One region of the Bradyrhizobium sp. 35 genome, then DNA from elsewhere that is predicted to be linked to it. Evidence: predicted binding sites of a transcription regulator. Region 1 holds the regulator's gene; the other holds the start of a gene.

The links. Region 1 encodes PhoB, which activates phosphate uptake and scavenging genes when phosphate is short. Its sites were predicted from a motif close to TGTCATNNANCTGTCAT; they were not measured.
Region 2: IVB36_RS10005 (RNA degradosome polyphosphate kinase) is a predicted target of PhoB. The motif match lies at 6,543-6,559, and genes of this name have one in related genera.

What each region holds. Positions count from the first base shown of each region.
Region 1 is NZ_JADPJC010000144.1:153,085-160,530, forward strand. It holds gene apaG (Co2+/Mg2+ efflux protein ApaG) at 75-467, shown strand; gene IVB36_RS29465 (Hsp33 family molecular chaperone) at 529-1,548, opposite strand; gene argF (ornithine carbamoyltransferase) at 1,711-2,646, opposite strand; gene IVB36_RS29475 (aspartate aminotransferase family protein) at 2,646-3,848, opposite strand; gene IVB36_RS29480 (GcrA family cell cycle regulator) at 4,304-4,816, shown strand; gene phoB (phosphate regulon transcriptional regulator PhoB) at 5,055-5,762, opposite strand; gene phoU (phosphate signaling complex protein PhoU) at 5,785-6,501, opposite strand; gene pstB (phosphate ABC transporter ATP-binding protein PstB) at 6,512-7,333, opposite strand; gene pstA (phosphate ABC transporter permease PstA) at 7,330-7,446, opposite strand, start outside.
Region 2 is NZ_JADPJC010000050.1:371,942-379,387, reverse strand. It holds gene IVB36_RS10045 (hypothetical protein) at 1-262, opposite strand, end outside; gene IVB36_RS10040 (LysR family transcriptional regulator) at 334-1,374, shown strand; gene IVB36_RS10035 (autotransporter outer membrane beta-barrel domain-containing protein) at 1,453-2,613, opposite strand; gene IVB36_RS10030 (cold-shock protein) at 2,992-3,198, shown strand; gene purN (phosphoribosylglycinamide formyltransferase) at 3,295-3,948, opposite strand; gene purM (phosphoribosylformylglycinamidine cyclo-ligase) at 3,963-5,036, opposite strand; gene IVB36_RS10015 (CDP-alcohol phosphatidyltransferase family protein) at 5,192-5,734, shown strand; gene IVB36_RS10010 (DnaA/Hda family protein) at 5,827-6,504, shown strand; gene IVB36_RS10005 (RNA degradosome polyphosphate kinase) at 6,633-7,446, shown strand, end outside.

The DNA.
Region 1 (7,446 bases):
AATTCTGGCGGGACGATGTCGCCAAGGCGTCTCCGGCGTTTGGTTCCCGGGCGGTTTTCGGTATGATGGCAATCATGTACCGCGCCGTGACCCGCCAGATCGAAGTGACCGTCGAGCCGAACTTTGTTCCGGAGCAGTCGTCGGCTGACCGCTCCCGTTATTTCTGGGCCTATACCGTCGTCATCACCAATTCCGGCGACGAGACCGTGCAGCTCAAGACGCGGCACTGGATCATCACCGACGCCACGGGCCGGCAGCAGGAGGTGAAGGGCGAGGGCGTCGTCGGCGAGCAGCCGACGCTCGCGCCCGGCGAACGCTTCGAATACACCTCCGGCGTCCCGCTCACGACCGCCTCGGGCTTCATGACCGGCCGCTACCAGATGGTCAGCGCGACTGGCGAGCGCTTCGAAATTGACGTGCCGACGTTCTCGCTGGACAGCCCGGACAACAAGCGGGTGTTGAACTAGGGCAGGAGATGGTGGGCGCGCTCCGCTTTGGCCGACCCTATCGCACCTGCAGGCTAACGCCTTACGCGTCTTCCACGCCTGCTTCATCCGGCGTGAACTCGTACACCGAGCTGCAGAACTCGCAGGTCACGACGACCTTGTCGTCCTTGACCATCGCGGCACGGTCGTCAGACGAAAAGCTCTTTAGCATCGATGCCACCGCATCGCGCGAGCAGGAGCATTGCGCCTTCAAGGGCAGCGGATTGAACACGCGCACGCCGCGCTCGTGGAACAGGCGGTAGAGCAGCCGCTCCCCGGACAGCTCCGGATCGATCAGCTCAACGTCTTCGACGGTCTCGATCAGCGAGCGTGCCTCGACCCAGGCATCGTCTTCAGCGACGGCGTGCACTTCGACGCCTTCGGGCGCATCGCCGGGATGCAGATCGGCCTGCCGCGCACGCTCGGGCGCCTTCGGCAGGAACTGCATCAGCATGCCGCCAGCACGCCAGCGATGCTTGCCGCCGTCGTTCGAACGCCATTCCTCGCCGACAGCGAGACGCACGCGTGTCGGGATCTGCTCGGAGCGCAGGAAATATTCGTGAGCGGCGTCTTCGAGGCTGCCGCCGTCGAGCGCGACCAGGCCCTGGTAGCGGCTCATGTCGGGGCCTTGGTCGATGGTCATGGCGAGATGGCCGTGGCCCAGCAGCGCGCCGGAATGCGTGCCAGTATCTTTGGCCTCGCCGAGTCGCGCGGCGTCGTAGCGCGCATAGGCGCGCAGGCGATCCGGCGCCTGATAGTCCACGACCAGGAACGACACCGGACCGTCGGTCTGGGCCTGGAGAATGAAGCGGCCCTCGAACTTCAGCGAGGAGCCAAGCAGCGTGGTCAGCACGATGGCCTCGCCGAGCAGCTTGCCGACCGGCGCGGGATAATCGTGCTTGGTCAGGATTTCGTCGAGCGCCGGACCAAGCCGCACCAGCCGACCGCGCACATCGAGCGCGTCGACCTCGTAAGGCAGCACGGCGTCATCGATCGGAACCGCGGATGGCGCGCGAACCGGGCCTTCAGGCCCGGTTTTCATATCAGGGGATTGGGAAACCATGGCGCTTTATCTGGGGTCGGAAGGCGGAATTGGAAGGGGTGAGGGCTGCATCCAGAATGCAGCACGGATCGTACGCAAGCACGGCAAATTCGGTGTCGTCCTGGCGAAGGCCAGGACGACGATGAAGACCTACTTCGCCGGCACGGCGGATACCGGCCCGGATTACTTCACCGCGTCGAAGCACCAGGCCAGAATGCCCTTTTGCGCGTGCAGGCGGTTTTCGGCCTCGTCGAACACGACGGATTGTGGACCGTCGATCACCTCGTCGGTGACCTCCTCGCCGCGATGGGCGGGCAGGCAGTGCATGAATAGCGCATCCGGCTTGGCAAGCGACATCAGCTGCGCATTGACCTGATAGGGCTTGAGCACGTTGTGGCGGTGCTTGCCTTCCTTGTCGCCCATCGACACCCAGGTGTCGGTCACGACACAATCGGCGCCGCGCACGGCGGCTTCGGCATCCGTGCCGAGCATGATCGGCGCGCCGGTCGCCTTGATGAAGTCGCGCATCGCCTTTTTCGGCGCGAGTTCCGGAGGCGTCGCGACATTGAGCTGGAACTTGAAGCGCTCGGCGGCGTGCGCCCAGGAGGCGAGCACGTTGTTGTCGTCGCCGGTCCAGGCCACGGTCTTGCCCTCGATCGGGCCGCGATGTTCCTCGTAGGTCATGAGGTCCGCCATCACCTGGCAGGGATGCGAGCGGCGCGTCAGGCCGTTGATGACGGGCACGGTGGCGTTCGCTGCAAGCTCCAGCAGGGCATCGTGATTGAGGATGCGGATCATGATGGCGTCGACATAGCGCGACAGCACGCGCGCGGTGTCGGCGATGGTCTCGCCGCGGCCGAGCTGCATTTCGGCGCCGGTGAGCATGATGGGCTCGCCGCCGAGCTGGCGCATGGCGACGTCGAAAGACACCCGCGTCCGCGTCGAGGGGCGCTCGAAGATCATCGCCAGGGTCTTGCCTTCGAGCGGCCTGACCGGCTGATGCGCCTTCTGCTTCGCCTTCATCGCGGAGGACGCAGCGAGCATGCGCTTGAGCTCCGACAGCGGCAGCTCGTTGATATCGAGGAAGTGCTTCGGTGTTTTATCGGGCGACTTGCTCATCAGCTTGCCGCCCGCTTGTTGCCGGACAACGCGGTGCAGGCGCGCTCGAGCCGCCCGACGCTGTCCTCGATCTCGGCTTCGGTGACGATCAAAGGCGGCAGGAAACGCACGACATTGTCGCCGGCACCGACGGTGAGCAGCTTTTGGTCGCGCAAGGCTGCAACGAGATCGCCGGAGGGCACCACGGCCTTGATGCCGATCAGGAGGCCCTCGCCGCGCACTTCGCTGACGACATCGCCGTGACGGTCGATCACGGAGGCGAGCTTCTGCTTGAGCAGCAGCGACATCCTCTGCACGTGGTCGAAGAAGCCGGGCTTGAGCATGACGTCGAGCACGGCGTTCGCAGCCGCGATCGCGAGCGGATTGCCCCCGAAGGTCGAGCCGTGCGAGCCCGGCGTCATGCCGGACGCCGCTTCGGCGGTCGCAAGGCAGGCGCCGATCGGGAAGCCGCCGCCGAGCGCCTTGGCCAGCGACATCACGTCGGGTTCGACGCCAAGGCGGCGGTACGCGAACAGATCGCCGGTGCGGCCCATGCCGGTCTGCACCTCGTCGAAGGCGAGCAACAGACCCTTCTCGTCGCAGAGCTGGCGCAACGCCCTCAGGAAGGCGGGCGTTGCCGAACGCACACCGCCCTCGCCCTGGATCGGCTCGATCAGGATGCCGGCGGTCTGCGGACCGATTGCCTTTTTCACGGCATCGAGATCGCCATGCGCAACCTGGTCGAAGCCCTCCATCGGAGGGCCGAAACCTTCGAGATATTTTGCCGATCCCGTTGCGGCCAGCGTCGCCAGCGTGCGGCCATGGAAGGCGCCTTCGAAGGTGATCATGCGATAGCGGTCGGGATGACCCTTTGCGGCGTGATAACGGCGCACGACCTTGATCACGCATTCCAGCGCTTCGGCGCCGGAATTGCAGAAGAACACGAAATCCGCGAAACTTTCATTGCACAGGCGCGCGGCGAGCTTTTCGCCGTCCGGGCTCTGGAACAGATTCGACATGTGCCAGAGCTTGGTGGCCTGCTCCTGCAACGCCGCGACCAGCGCCGGATGGGCATGGCCGAGCGCATTCACCGCCACCCCGGAGGTGAAATCGAGATAGCGCTCGCCATTGGTCGCGATCAGCCAGCAGCCTTCGCCACGCTCGAAACCAAGGTCGGACCTGGCGAAAACGGGGAGCAAATGCGGCGCTGCGCTGTTAGTCATGATGGTCACTTGAATGTTGCGGACGGAGTGAGCGTGCATTGCGCAACGCACCATCGACCGGCCCGGAAAACGAAACGTGCCGCCTCTTGAGGGCGGCACGTGCGACTATCTTAGGCCTGGTGAAACGGGTGTCAATGCCGCCCGGAAAGCCTCGCGAAACGCTGAATCCGTAGTCTTGCGGTGCCGATTTTGCGGGATTTGGCCACGGAACATGTGGAAGCGAGTCGGCGGACTCTTGCGCGGGAGTCACGCCATATTGTAGCGTTTGGATTGTCAGATACGACATCTCGTGCAGTGGTTCTGATCTTTAAGTCCTTATGTACCGGCGTAAACGTTCGGGCGTTCAAGACGCGCCCGGCGAGCCTTAAGGGATTCTGGCGGCACGGGTTTTTGAAGGCTTAGGCATTCGCTGCGAGGCCCCAGGATGGCTGGCGCGCAGCGAGGGAAAGGGTGCAATGACGGTTTTGACCTGGTCCGATGATCGCGTCGAGCAGCTGAAAAAGCTCTGGGAGGCCGGACTTTCGGCCAGCCAGATCGCGGCGGAGCTCGGCAATGTGACCCGCAATGCCGTGATCGGCAAAGTGCACAGGCTCGGCCTTTCGGGCCGCGCCAAGAGCCCATCATCGGCAGCGCCGCGGCCGCGCAAGGCGCGCCCCGCGCAGCACATGATGCGGGTGAGCCGCCCGATCTCGCGCGGCAACACCGCGCTGGCGCAGGCCTTCGAGGTCGAGGCTGAGCCGGATCCGGTCACCTACGACAACGTGGTGCCGATGAGCCAGCGGCTGTCGCTGCTGGAATTGAACGAGGCGACCTGCCACTGGCCGGTCGGCGATCCCTCGACCCCGGACTTCTTCTTCTGCGGTGGAAGGGCGCTGTCCGGACTGCCCTATTGCGCCCAGCACTCGCGCGTTGCGTACCAGCCCGCGTCGGATCGGCGCCGCGCACCGGTAAAGCCGGGTCCCCGTTAGTCGTCACGCGAAGACAGTTCAACAATTTCAGTGTCGTCCCGGCCTAGTGCGCAATTGCGCACGGGGGGCCGGGACCCATACTCCGAGCACGCAATAATCGTGCGGAAGGGGTCACTCCGAGTCTTCGCCAAACCACGTTCGGTGGTTATGGGTCCCGGATCAGCGCTCGCTTCGCTCGCTTGTCCGGGACGACGGCTGAGAATGCAGGGACAGCTCGCCAACAAACAAGCCTGCAACCCTACACCTGCTCCGCCTTCGCGAAGCGATCATCCAGCGCGTAGCCGGCGCCGCGGACGGTGCGGATCGGGTCCTGCTCGCGGCCGAGATTGAGCAGCTTGCGCAGGCGGCCGATATGCACGTCGACGGTGCGCTCGTCGATATAGATGTCGCGGCCCCAGACGCTGTCGAGCAGCTGCTCGCGCGAGAACACCCGTCCCGGATGCTCCAGGAAGAACTCCAGCAGGCGATATTCGGTCGGACCGAGATCGATCGGCCGGCCCGAGCGCGCCACGCGGCGCTTGTCACGGTCGAGCTCGATGTCGCCAAAAGCAAGGACGGTGGCGAGGCGCTCCGGGCTCGCGCGCCGCAGCAGGCCTTTCACGCGCGCCAGCAGCTCCGGCACCGAGAACGGCTTGACGATGTAATCGTCGGCGCCGGTCGCAAGACCCCGCACCCGCTCGCTCTCCTCGCCGCGCGCGGTGAGCATGATGATCGGGAGCTGCTTGGTCTCGGGACGGGTGCGAAGCCGCCGGCACAATTCGATGCCTGACAGGCCCGGCAGCATCCAGTCGAGCACGATCAGATCGGGGATGTGCTCCTTGAGGCGGGTGTCGGCGTCGTCGCCGCGCATCACCGTCTCGACGTCATAGCCGTCGCCTTCGAGGTTGTAGCGGAGAAGCTCGGTCAGGGCTTCCTCGTCCTCAACCACCATAATGCGTGCGCCCATCGGGTCGTCGCTCCTTAAGTCTTCAGGTGTTCGGTACCGTGTTGGCAAAGGTCGTCATGTCGCCCTTCGGCCGCTTGTCGGTGATCGCCTGGCCCTCGATCATGTAGAACACGGTCTCGGCGATATTGGTGGCGTGGTCGCCGATCCGCTCGATGTTCTTGGCGCAGAACATCAGATGGATGCAGAACGAGATATTGCGCGGATCCTCCATCATGTAGGTGAGGAGTTCGCGGAACAGCGAGGTGCAGATGGCGTCGACTTCCTCGTCGCCCTTCCACACCGCCATCGCCGCCGGCAAATCATGCGCGGCATAGGCGTCCAGCACCGACTTGACCTGCTGCTGCACGAGGTCGGTCATGTGCTCGAGGCCGCGGAACAGCTTGAGCGGATGGAAGTCCGTCTCCAGCGCCGCGACGCGCTTGCCCATGTTCTTGGCGAGGTCGCCGATGCGCTCGAGATCGGTCGCGACGCGCATGGCGCCGACGATCTCGCGCAGATCGACCGCCATCGGCTGGCGGCGGGCGATGGTGAGCACCGCACGCTCCTCGATGCGCTTCTGCAGCGCGTCGAGCTCGGTGTCGATGGCGACGACGCGCTGGCCGAGCGGGACGTCGCGGCGGATCAGCGCGTCGACGGACTCGACGATCATGCGCTCGGCGATGCCGCCCATCTCGGCGACCAGGCGAGTGAGTTCCTGGAGGTCGGTGTCGAAAGCCTTTGCGGTATGTTCAGAACCCATGTCGCGTCTCCTAGCCGAACCGGCCGGTGATGTAATCCTGCGTGCGCCGATCTGACGGCGACGTGAAGATCTTGCTGGTGTCGTCGAACTCTATCAGCTCGCCGAGATACATGAAGGCGGTCTTGTCGGAGACGCGCGCCGCCTGTTGCATGTTGTGGGTGACGATAGCGATCGTGTAATCCTCGGACAGCTCCTGGATCAGCTCCTCGACCTTGGCGGTCGAGATCGGGTCGAGCGCCGAACAGGGTTCGTCGAACAGGATCACCTCGGGCCGCACCGCGACGGTGCGGGCGATGCAGAGGCGCTGCTGCTGGCCGCCGGAGAGCGACAGGCCGGAGGCGTTGAGCTTGTCCTTGACCTCGTTCCACAGCGCGCCGCCGCGCAGCGCCTTCTCGACGCGGCCGTCCATCTCGGACTTCGAGATCTTCTCATAGAGACGGATGCCGAACGCGATGTTCTCGTAGATCGTCATCGGGAACGGCGTCGGCTTCTGGAACACCATGCCGACGCGGGCGCGCAGCAAATTGAGGTCCAGCCTGGGGTCGAGAATGTTGGTCTGATCGAGCATGAGCTGACCGGTGGCGCGCTGGCCGGGATAGAGGTCGTACATCCGGTTGAAGATGCGCAGCAGGGTCGACTTGCCGCAGCCCGACGGACCGATGAACGCCGTAACGCGGTTGGCGCCGAGCGTCAGGTTGATGTTCTTCAGCGCATGGTGCTCGCCGTAATAGAAGTCCAGGTTACGCACGGTCACCTTGGGGGGCGCCTCGGGCAGCACCGCCGCGTGCGGCAGTCCACCGGACGCGCTCATCGACACGGAAAGATCACTCATTTTGCGGTCCTCTCGGCGCCAAGGATGCGCGCGAAAATATTAAGGGCAAGAACGGTCAGGGTGATGAGCAGCGCCCCGCTCCAGGCCAACTGCTTCCAATAGGCATAGGGGCT
Region 2 (7,446 bases), on a different contig from region 1:
GCCCGCGATCGTTGAGAAACAGGAAGGCCATGCCGCCGACAAGGTTGCCCTTCCGGCTGAAAGTCAGGATGCTCTCGGGATCGAAGGCGAAATATTTTGCAAGCTCAGTCGCCCCGATCCGAACGCCCGGCACCAGCCGGTGCGCCAACTGCGAAAGCGCGGCGATTTCGGAAAATTTGGCGCGACGGACGTCGACATCCGGACTGAGCGGCAGCGCGTCGAAATCATGCCTTGCGGCAAACGAGCCCCTTTCCATACTCATGTCGCCCCTCTATCGTTCGCGGCTTTCGTGCCCCGTTATGGCGATGAGCTTAGCGGCTGGGGATCAGGCGTATGCAGCAGTTATTGCACCGGGGTGCTGCGGTGATGCAGCACCGTGAAGAAACCCTGGACATGTCCTGGGACGATTTGAAACTGTTTTTAGCTTGCGCAAAATATAAAAGCTTCCGCAACGCCGCCGAGGAGCTCGGGCTCACCTCCACCACCCTGATGCGCAGGATCGACCGGCTCGAAGAGAGCATCGACTGCAAGCTGTTCCTGCGCGACCAGAGCGGGCTCACGCTCAGCGACGAAGGCAGCGCGATGATCGCCGACGTCGCGCACATGGAGCGTCATGCCTTCAATGTGTTCCGGCGTGCTTCGCGATCGTCGAACGATATGTCAGGCACCGTGCGCGTCGCGGTGACGGAAGGCCCCGGAAATTTCTGGATTCTGCCGCGACTGATCGATTTCCAGAAAACCTATCGCAAGATCACCGTCGACCTGCGCTGCGCGATGGAACAGGCCGACGTCGCGCGGCTCGAATCCGATATCGCGATCCAGCTCGAGCCGCCGACCAATCCCGATCTGATCGTCGCCAAGCTCGGCCGCCTGCACATCTATCCCTTCGTCTCCAAGGAGTACGAAAACCTCTACGGCGTGCCCGCGACCCTGGCCGAGCTGAAGAACCACCGCATCATCAAGCAGAGCGCCCCGCAGGTCGACGACGGCGCCTACGCCCGCGTGCTCGGACTGAAGTCGCTCGAGGGCATCGTCGGGATCAAGACCAACTCCTCTGTCGGCGTGCTCTATGCGGTGGAGCGCGGCGCCGGCATCGGATTCCTGCCGACGGTTTCGATCGCGCTCGGCGCCCCGCTGGTTGCCGTCGATCTCGGCGTCAGCCACCACGCCGATCTCTGGCTCACCTATCATAAGGAGTTCCGCGCCTCCGAGCGCCACAAGATCGTGGTCGATTGGCTGAAGAAAATCTTCGATCCCAAGATCCATCCCTGTTTCCGCGACGAGTTCATCCACCCGAACGCGCTGGCGCCGATGATGACGGCCGCGCGCGCGGCCTTTGGATTGACGGGTTATGTCGCGGCAATGCCGACTTAAAGCTCGAGCATGATGCTTTCGTAAAACCGCTTCGCAGTTTTCCGGATCCTCCTCTGGCCGACGCGGGCAGGCTTCGCTTCACCACCGATATTCGAAGCCGACCGTGCCCTGGTGCGACGTCAGCTCGTTGCGGAACTTGCCGTCGTAGTTGACGTAGAGCCGCGCCGTGTTGGTCAGGCTGAGCGAGGCCGAGGCGCCTGCATCCGTACCGTAGCGGCTCTCGCCGATGCCGGGCACGACGATGCTCTGGGTCCCGAGGCTGACCTGCACCGATCCCAGGTTCTGATAGAAATTGTCGACGAACTTGCCGTAGGCGGACAGGTCCAGGATCTTCTGGTCGAAGATGAAGTAGCGCCCGATCTCGGCTCCGATCATGACGCGCGCGCGCGAGAGCGCCGTCGAGCCGACATTGAGTGGATCGAGGCCGCCAACCTCCTGGAACGCGACGCTGGTGGCGCGGACATATTCCAGTGCGCCCTTGGGCACGATGCGCATCTGGTCCTTGGTCCAGTAATAGCTGATCTCGGTCAGCGCGCCGTCGATTGCGGCGCGATAACCCGCGGTCGCAAGTCCCAGGCCAGTATCCCGGCTGGAGCGGACCTTGCCGAAGCCGTGCACCACCGCGAAGGCCCAGGTCCAGGGGCCCTTGTCGACCGAGCCGCTGAAGCCGAGTTGCGTCAGATCCAGCGTGGCGGACTGAAGTGCGAGCGGCACGTCGATATCGGTGTGGCTCTGGTCGACGGAGAAGCCGAGATTGACACCCGGCGCGAGCCGCGCGCCAAAGCCTGCGACACCGCCAAACGTCTTGCGCTTGTCGCCGACAAAGTCTCCTTGCGCATCCGTCCGGACCGAGATGCCATAACCCTCGAACCAGGTGCGGTAGCGCGGGTCTTCCGTGCTCGCCGACGCGCCGCCGCCGCCGGGATTGGTCCGAAACGCCCGGTTGACGCCGCCAGATGCCTGGTTTCCGAGCCGCTCCAGGAAATTCGAGCCGAGATTGAGCGAGCTGTTGCCGGCCGACTGGTCGTAATTGGTCGCGGTCGGCATCGGAATTGGCATCGGAATCGGCGTCGGTGACGGCGTGGGTGTCGGGGTCGGCGTGGGCGTGGGACTCTGCGCAAAGCCTGATGTCGTCGACAGTACCATGATGAGAGCAAACGCCACGGCAGCCGCGATCCAGCGGACGCGGTTCAGCCTGATCGCCTGCCGTGTCTTTGAGGGCTGCGAAATGCAGCACATGGCGACAAATCCTGAAGCAAAGGGCGGCGCGCAAAAAAGCAACAGGAGCGGCGCACGCGTGCCGCGATTTGTTCCGAACTGTTACTGAGGGTCAACCGGCTGGCGCGTCCCGGCAAAGGCATTGCTTCCGATTGTGGTTCCGCGGCCACAGGTCGCAAATTGCGGACGGGCACTCGGGTCGAAGTCTTGAAATTCGCGCGCGGCTTGCTAACGGGCGATTTTCATGTTGCAATATCGGACACAATCGGAATTGGCCGCTCGACTGTGCGTTTCGCGACTTTGAGACTCAAGACTCGAACAGACTACCGGAAGCCCGTTTGTGGCGTGGCACGCGAAAAGCGGCCGCGTCGTTTTTGTATCTAGCGGAGGAGACTGAGGATGCCGCAAAAGGGCACCGTCAAATGGTTCAACCCGACCAAGGGCTATGGGTTCATCAAGCCGAACGGCAGTGACAAGGACGTCTTCGTCCACATCTCCGCCGTCGAGCGCGCCGGACTCTCGACCCTCAATGAAAATCAGGTGGTTGAATACGATCTCGTGGAGAACCGCGGCAAGGCATCCGCGGAGAACCTCAAGGTTTCCTGATTTCTCTCGCGGTCTGCGCAAGAGATCATGACGTTGCCCCCGGCTCTGCCGGGGGTTTTTGTTTGGAATGAGAAGTATTCCGAGTGCGACGGCGCTTCACCGCACCAACGGCGAAACCAGAAAATTCTCCGACGGCCCGCTGCCCGCGGTCCTGCACACATCGCCCTCGATCTGGACCTTGCCGGTCGCGAGCAGGCTCAGTGCTGCGGGATAGATGCGGTGCTCGACTTCAAGGATACGCTCCGACAGCGTGTCCGCCGTGTCGTGGTCGCTGACGGGAACCGCGCCCTGCATCACGATTGGGCCGGCGTCGGTCTCGGGGATCACGAAGTGCACCGTCGCGCCGGACAGCTTGACGCCGGCGCGCAAGGCCTGGCCGTGCGGGTCGAGACCGGGGAAGGACGGCAGCAGCGAGGGATGAATGTTGAGCATCCGCCCGTACCACGCCTTGGTGAATTCGGCCGTGAACAGGCGCATGAAGCCGCCGAGGCAAATCAGCTCGATGCCGTGCTGATCGAGTGCTGCTTGCAGCACCTTCTCGAAGCCGGCGCGGTCCTTGCCGAACGGCTTGCTTTCGATCACCAGCGTCTTCACGCCGCTCGCTTTGGCCCTTTCCAGCCCCAGCGCATCGGCCTTGTTCGAGATGACGAGCGAAATCTCCGCCGGAAAATCCGGCGCGGCCGCGCCCTTGATCAGCGCAGCCATGTTGGAGCCACGGCCGGAAATCAGGATGGCGACGCGGCGTTTCATTACAGCGCCGGTCATTACAGCGCCAGGTCGAGATGGCCGTTATAGACGACGCGGTGCTCGCCCTCGGCCGGGATCACGCTGCCGAGCTGTGCCACGGTCTCACCGGCGTCAGTGAAGATCTCCACGACCTCTTCGACCTTGTCCGGCTCGACAATCGCGATCATGCCGATCCCACAATTGAAGGTCCGCAGCATTTCGAGCTCGGCGATGCCGGCCTGCGCGGCCAGCCATTTGAACACCGGCAGCACTGGCAGGCGCGCCAGATCGATACCGACGCCGAGATGCTTCGGCAGCACGCGCGGAATGTTGTCGGTGAAGCCGCCGCCGGTGATGTGGGCAAGCCCCTTCACCGCGCCGGTCTCGCGGATCGCGCGCAGGCAGGATTTGACGTAGAGACGCGTCGGCGTCAGCAACGCGCCGCCGAGCGTCATGACGGGCGCAAACGGCGCCTGCGCCCCGAAGCCGAGGCCGGATTGTTCCACGATCTTGCGCACCAGCGAGAAACCGTTGGAGTGCACGCCCGACGAAGCGAGCCCGATCACGGCATCGCCGGCGGCGATGTCCTTGCGCGGCAAGAGCGTGCCCCGCTCCGCGGCGCCGACGGCAAAGCCGCCGAGGTCGTAGTCGCCGTCTTTGTAGAGGCCGGGCATCTCGGCCGTCTCGCCACCGATCAGGGCGCAGCCGGATTCGCGGCAGCCTTCGGCGACACCGGCGACGATCGACGCGGTCGCCTCCGGATCGAGCTTCCCGCAGGCAAAATAGTCGAGGAAGAACAGCGGCTCGGCGCCCTGCACCACGAGGTCGTTGACACTCATGGCGACGAGGTCGATGCCGATCCCGCCATGCAGGCCGGTCTCGATCGCGATCTTGACCTTGGTGCCGACGCCATCGGTCGCGGCCACCAGGATGGGATCCTTGAAACCGGCCGCCTTGAGATCGAACAGGCCGCCGAATCCGCCGATTTCGGCGTCGGCGCCGGGCCGTGCGGTGGCGCGCACCATCGGCTTGATCAGGTCGACCAAGCGGTTGCCCGCATCGATATCGACGCCTGAATCGGCGTAAGTGAGGCCGTTTTTGCGGTCGGTCATGCCCGATTTCCAGTGGGTTTGCGGCTGGTTACGTCGAATTCCGGGGACGCGCAATGGCTCGCATGGCGCGCCGCCGTATACTATGTAGAGATATCAACCGGTTCAGCCTCCAAAGGGCCGAATTCGAGGTCAGGCCGGGTGCCGGGAAGCGCCGTGTGAGTATACCGAACATCATTACTTTGGGCCGCATCATGCTGGTCCCGATCATCGTCTGGGCCATCGTGTCGAGCCAAATGGAGGTGGCGTTCGCCGTATTCCTGATCGCCGGTATCAGCGACGCGGTCGACGGCTTCCTTGCCAAGCGCTTCAACATGACGAGCGAGCTCGGCGCCTTGCTCGACCCGCTCGCCGACAAGGCGCTGCTGGTCTCGATCTACATGGCGCTCGGCATCTGGGGCGCGATTCCGCGCTGGATCGTCATCCTGGTGGTCTCGCGCGACATCATGATCGTCGCCGCCGTGATCATATCGTGGCTGTTCGACCGACCTGTGGAGATGAAGCCCTCAAAGGTATCCAAGCTCAACACTGTGGCCCAAGTGGCGTTCGCGGCGCTGGTGCTGGCCGCCCTCGCCTTCGGCTTCAAACCCGGTCCTTATGATATAATCCTGATGGGCCTCGTCACGGTCTTCACGCTCTCCTCCGTGTCGCTCTATCTTGTCGAATGGTTGCGGCACATGAGCACGATCGAGGCCAAGTGAGTTGGGAGCGGCCCCGTAAAAGGCCAACTCCCGCTCGATTAGGTCGCATCTCGTCAAACGAAGCCGGCACGCCGGCACGGAGCAAAGCAAGCGTGCCAGGCCGCGTTCATCCCCGACAGTTGGCGTTTTCGCTTCCGCATGCGGAGAGCCTGAGCCGGGACAATTTCCTCGAAGGCCCCGTCAACGCCGCCGGTCTTGCCCTCATCGACGCCTGGCCAGAATGGCCGAACCGAATCATGTGGCTGGCCGGCCCGGAAGGAAGCGGCAAGAGCCATCTCGCCGCGATCTGGGCCGAGGCTTCAGGCGCCCGCTCGACCACGGCCAATGGGCTGACCGCCGAGGCCGTCCCGGCTGCGCTCGCCACCGGCGCGCTGGTGGTCGAGGATCCCAAAGCCAGGGAATTCGACGAGCGCGCCCTGTTCCATCTGATGAATCTGGCCCGCGAGGACGGCGCCTACGTCCTCTTCACCGGACGCGAGGTGCCCGCGTCTCTCGAGATCGAGCTCGCCGACCTGCGCTCGCGGCTCCGCGCCGTCCCCGTTGTCTCGCTGCTGCAGCCCGACGACCAGCTCTTCCGCGGCCTGATCGTCAAGTTCTGCGCCGACCGCCAGCTCGCGGTGGACGAGAGCGTGGTCAGCTACCTCGCCACTCGCCTGGAGCGGTCCTCGGCCGCCGCCCGACGGGCTGTGGACCTGCTGGACAGCGAGGCCTTGCGCCTCGGCCGCCCCGTCACCCGGGCCCTGGCGGCCGAGCTGCTCCGGGATGTCTGACCAAGGCGGGTTGACGCGGCCGGGCGGCGGAACATCAATGTCATCGAAACGTCATCGCTCTAACACATGCTCCCGCGGGTTTTGCGCGTAAGTCGCAAATTGGGGCGAACTGGATGGACCGACTTCGGATGGATTCTGCGCAAGCTGTTGAAGTTAAAGAAAAAGCCCCGGAAGCCGAAGGCCCGCCGGCGATCGCATCGAGCCCCGAGCGGTTCATCAATCGCGAGCTTTCCTGGCTGCACTTCAACCGCCGCGTCCTGGAGGAATCGGTCAATCCCAGCCACCCCATGCTGGAGAGGGTGCGATTCCTGTCGATTTCAGCGAATAACCTCGACGAGTTCTTCATGGTCCGCGTCGCCGGCATCAAGGCCCAGGTGCGCGAGGGTATTGCTGAGCGCAGCCCCGACGGTCTGACCCCGTCCGAGCAGCTCGCGCTCATCAACCGGACCGTCTCGCAGCTTGCCTCCGACCAGCAGGCAATCTGGCGCGACCTGCGCGGCACGCTCGCCGACGAGGGTATCGTGCTGGTCGAGGGCAAGGAGGTCACCAAGGCGGAACGAACCTGGGTCGAGGACTACTTCCTCAGCAACGTGTTCCCGCTGCTGACGCCGCTCGCGATCGACCCGGCCCACCCCTTCCCGTTCATTCCGAGCCTCGGCTTCACCATCGCGCTCCAGCTCACGCGCGCCGCCGACGGCAAGCAGATGAACGCGCTGATCCGCATGCCCGGCAAGATCGACCGCTTCATCCGTCTGCCGGCTGACGGCAAGGTCGTCCGGCTGATCTCGCTGGAGCAGGCCACCGCGCTGTTCATCAACCGCCTGTTCCCCGGCTACAATCTTCACGGCCAGGGCGCCTTCCGCGTCCTCCGCGACTCCGAACTCGAAATCGAGGAAGAGGCCGAGGATCTCGTCCGCCTGTTCGAGACCGCGCTGAAGCGCC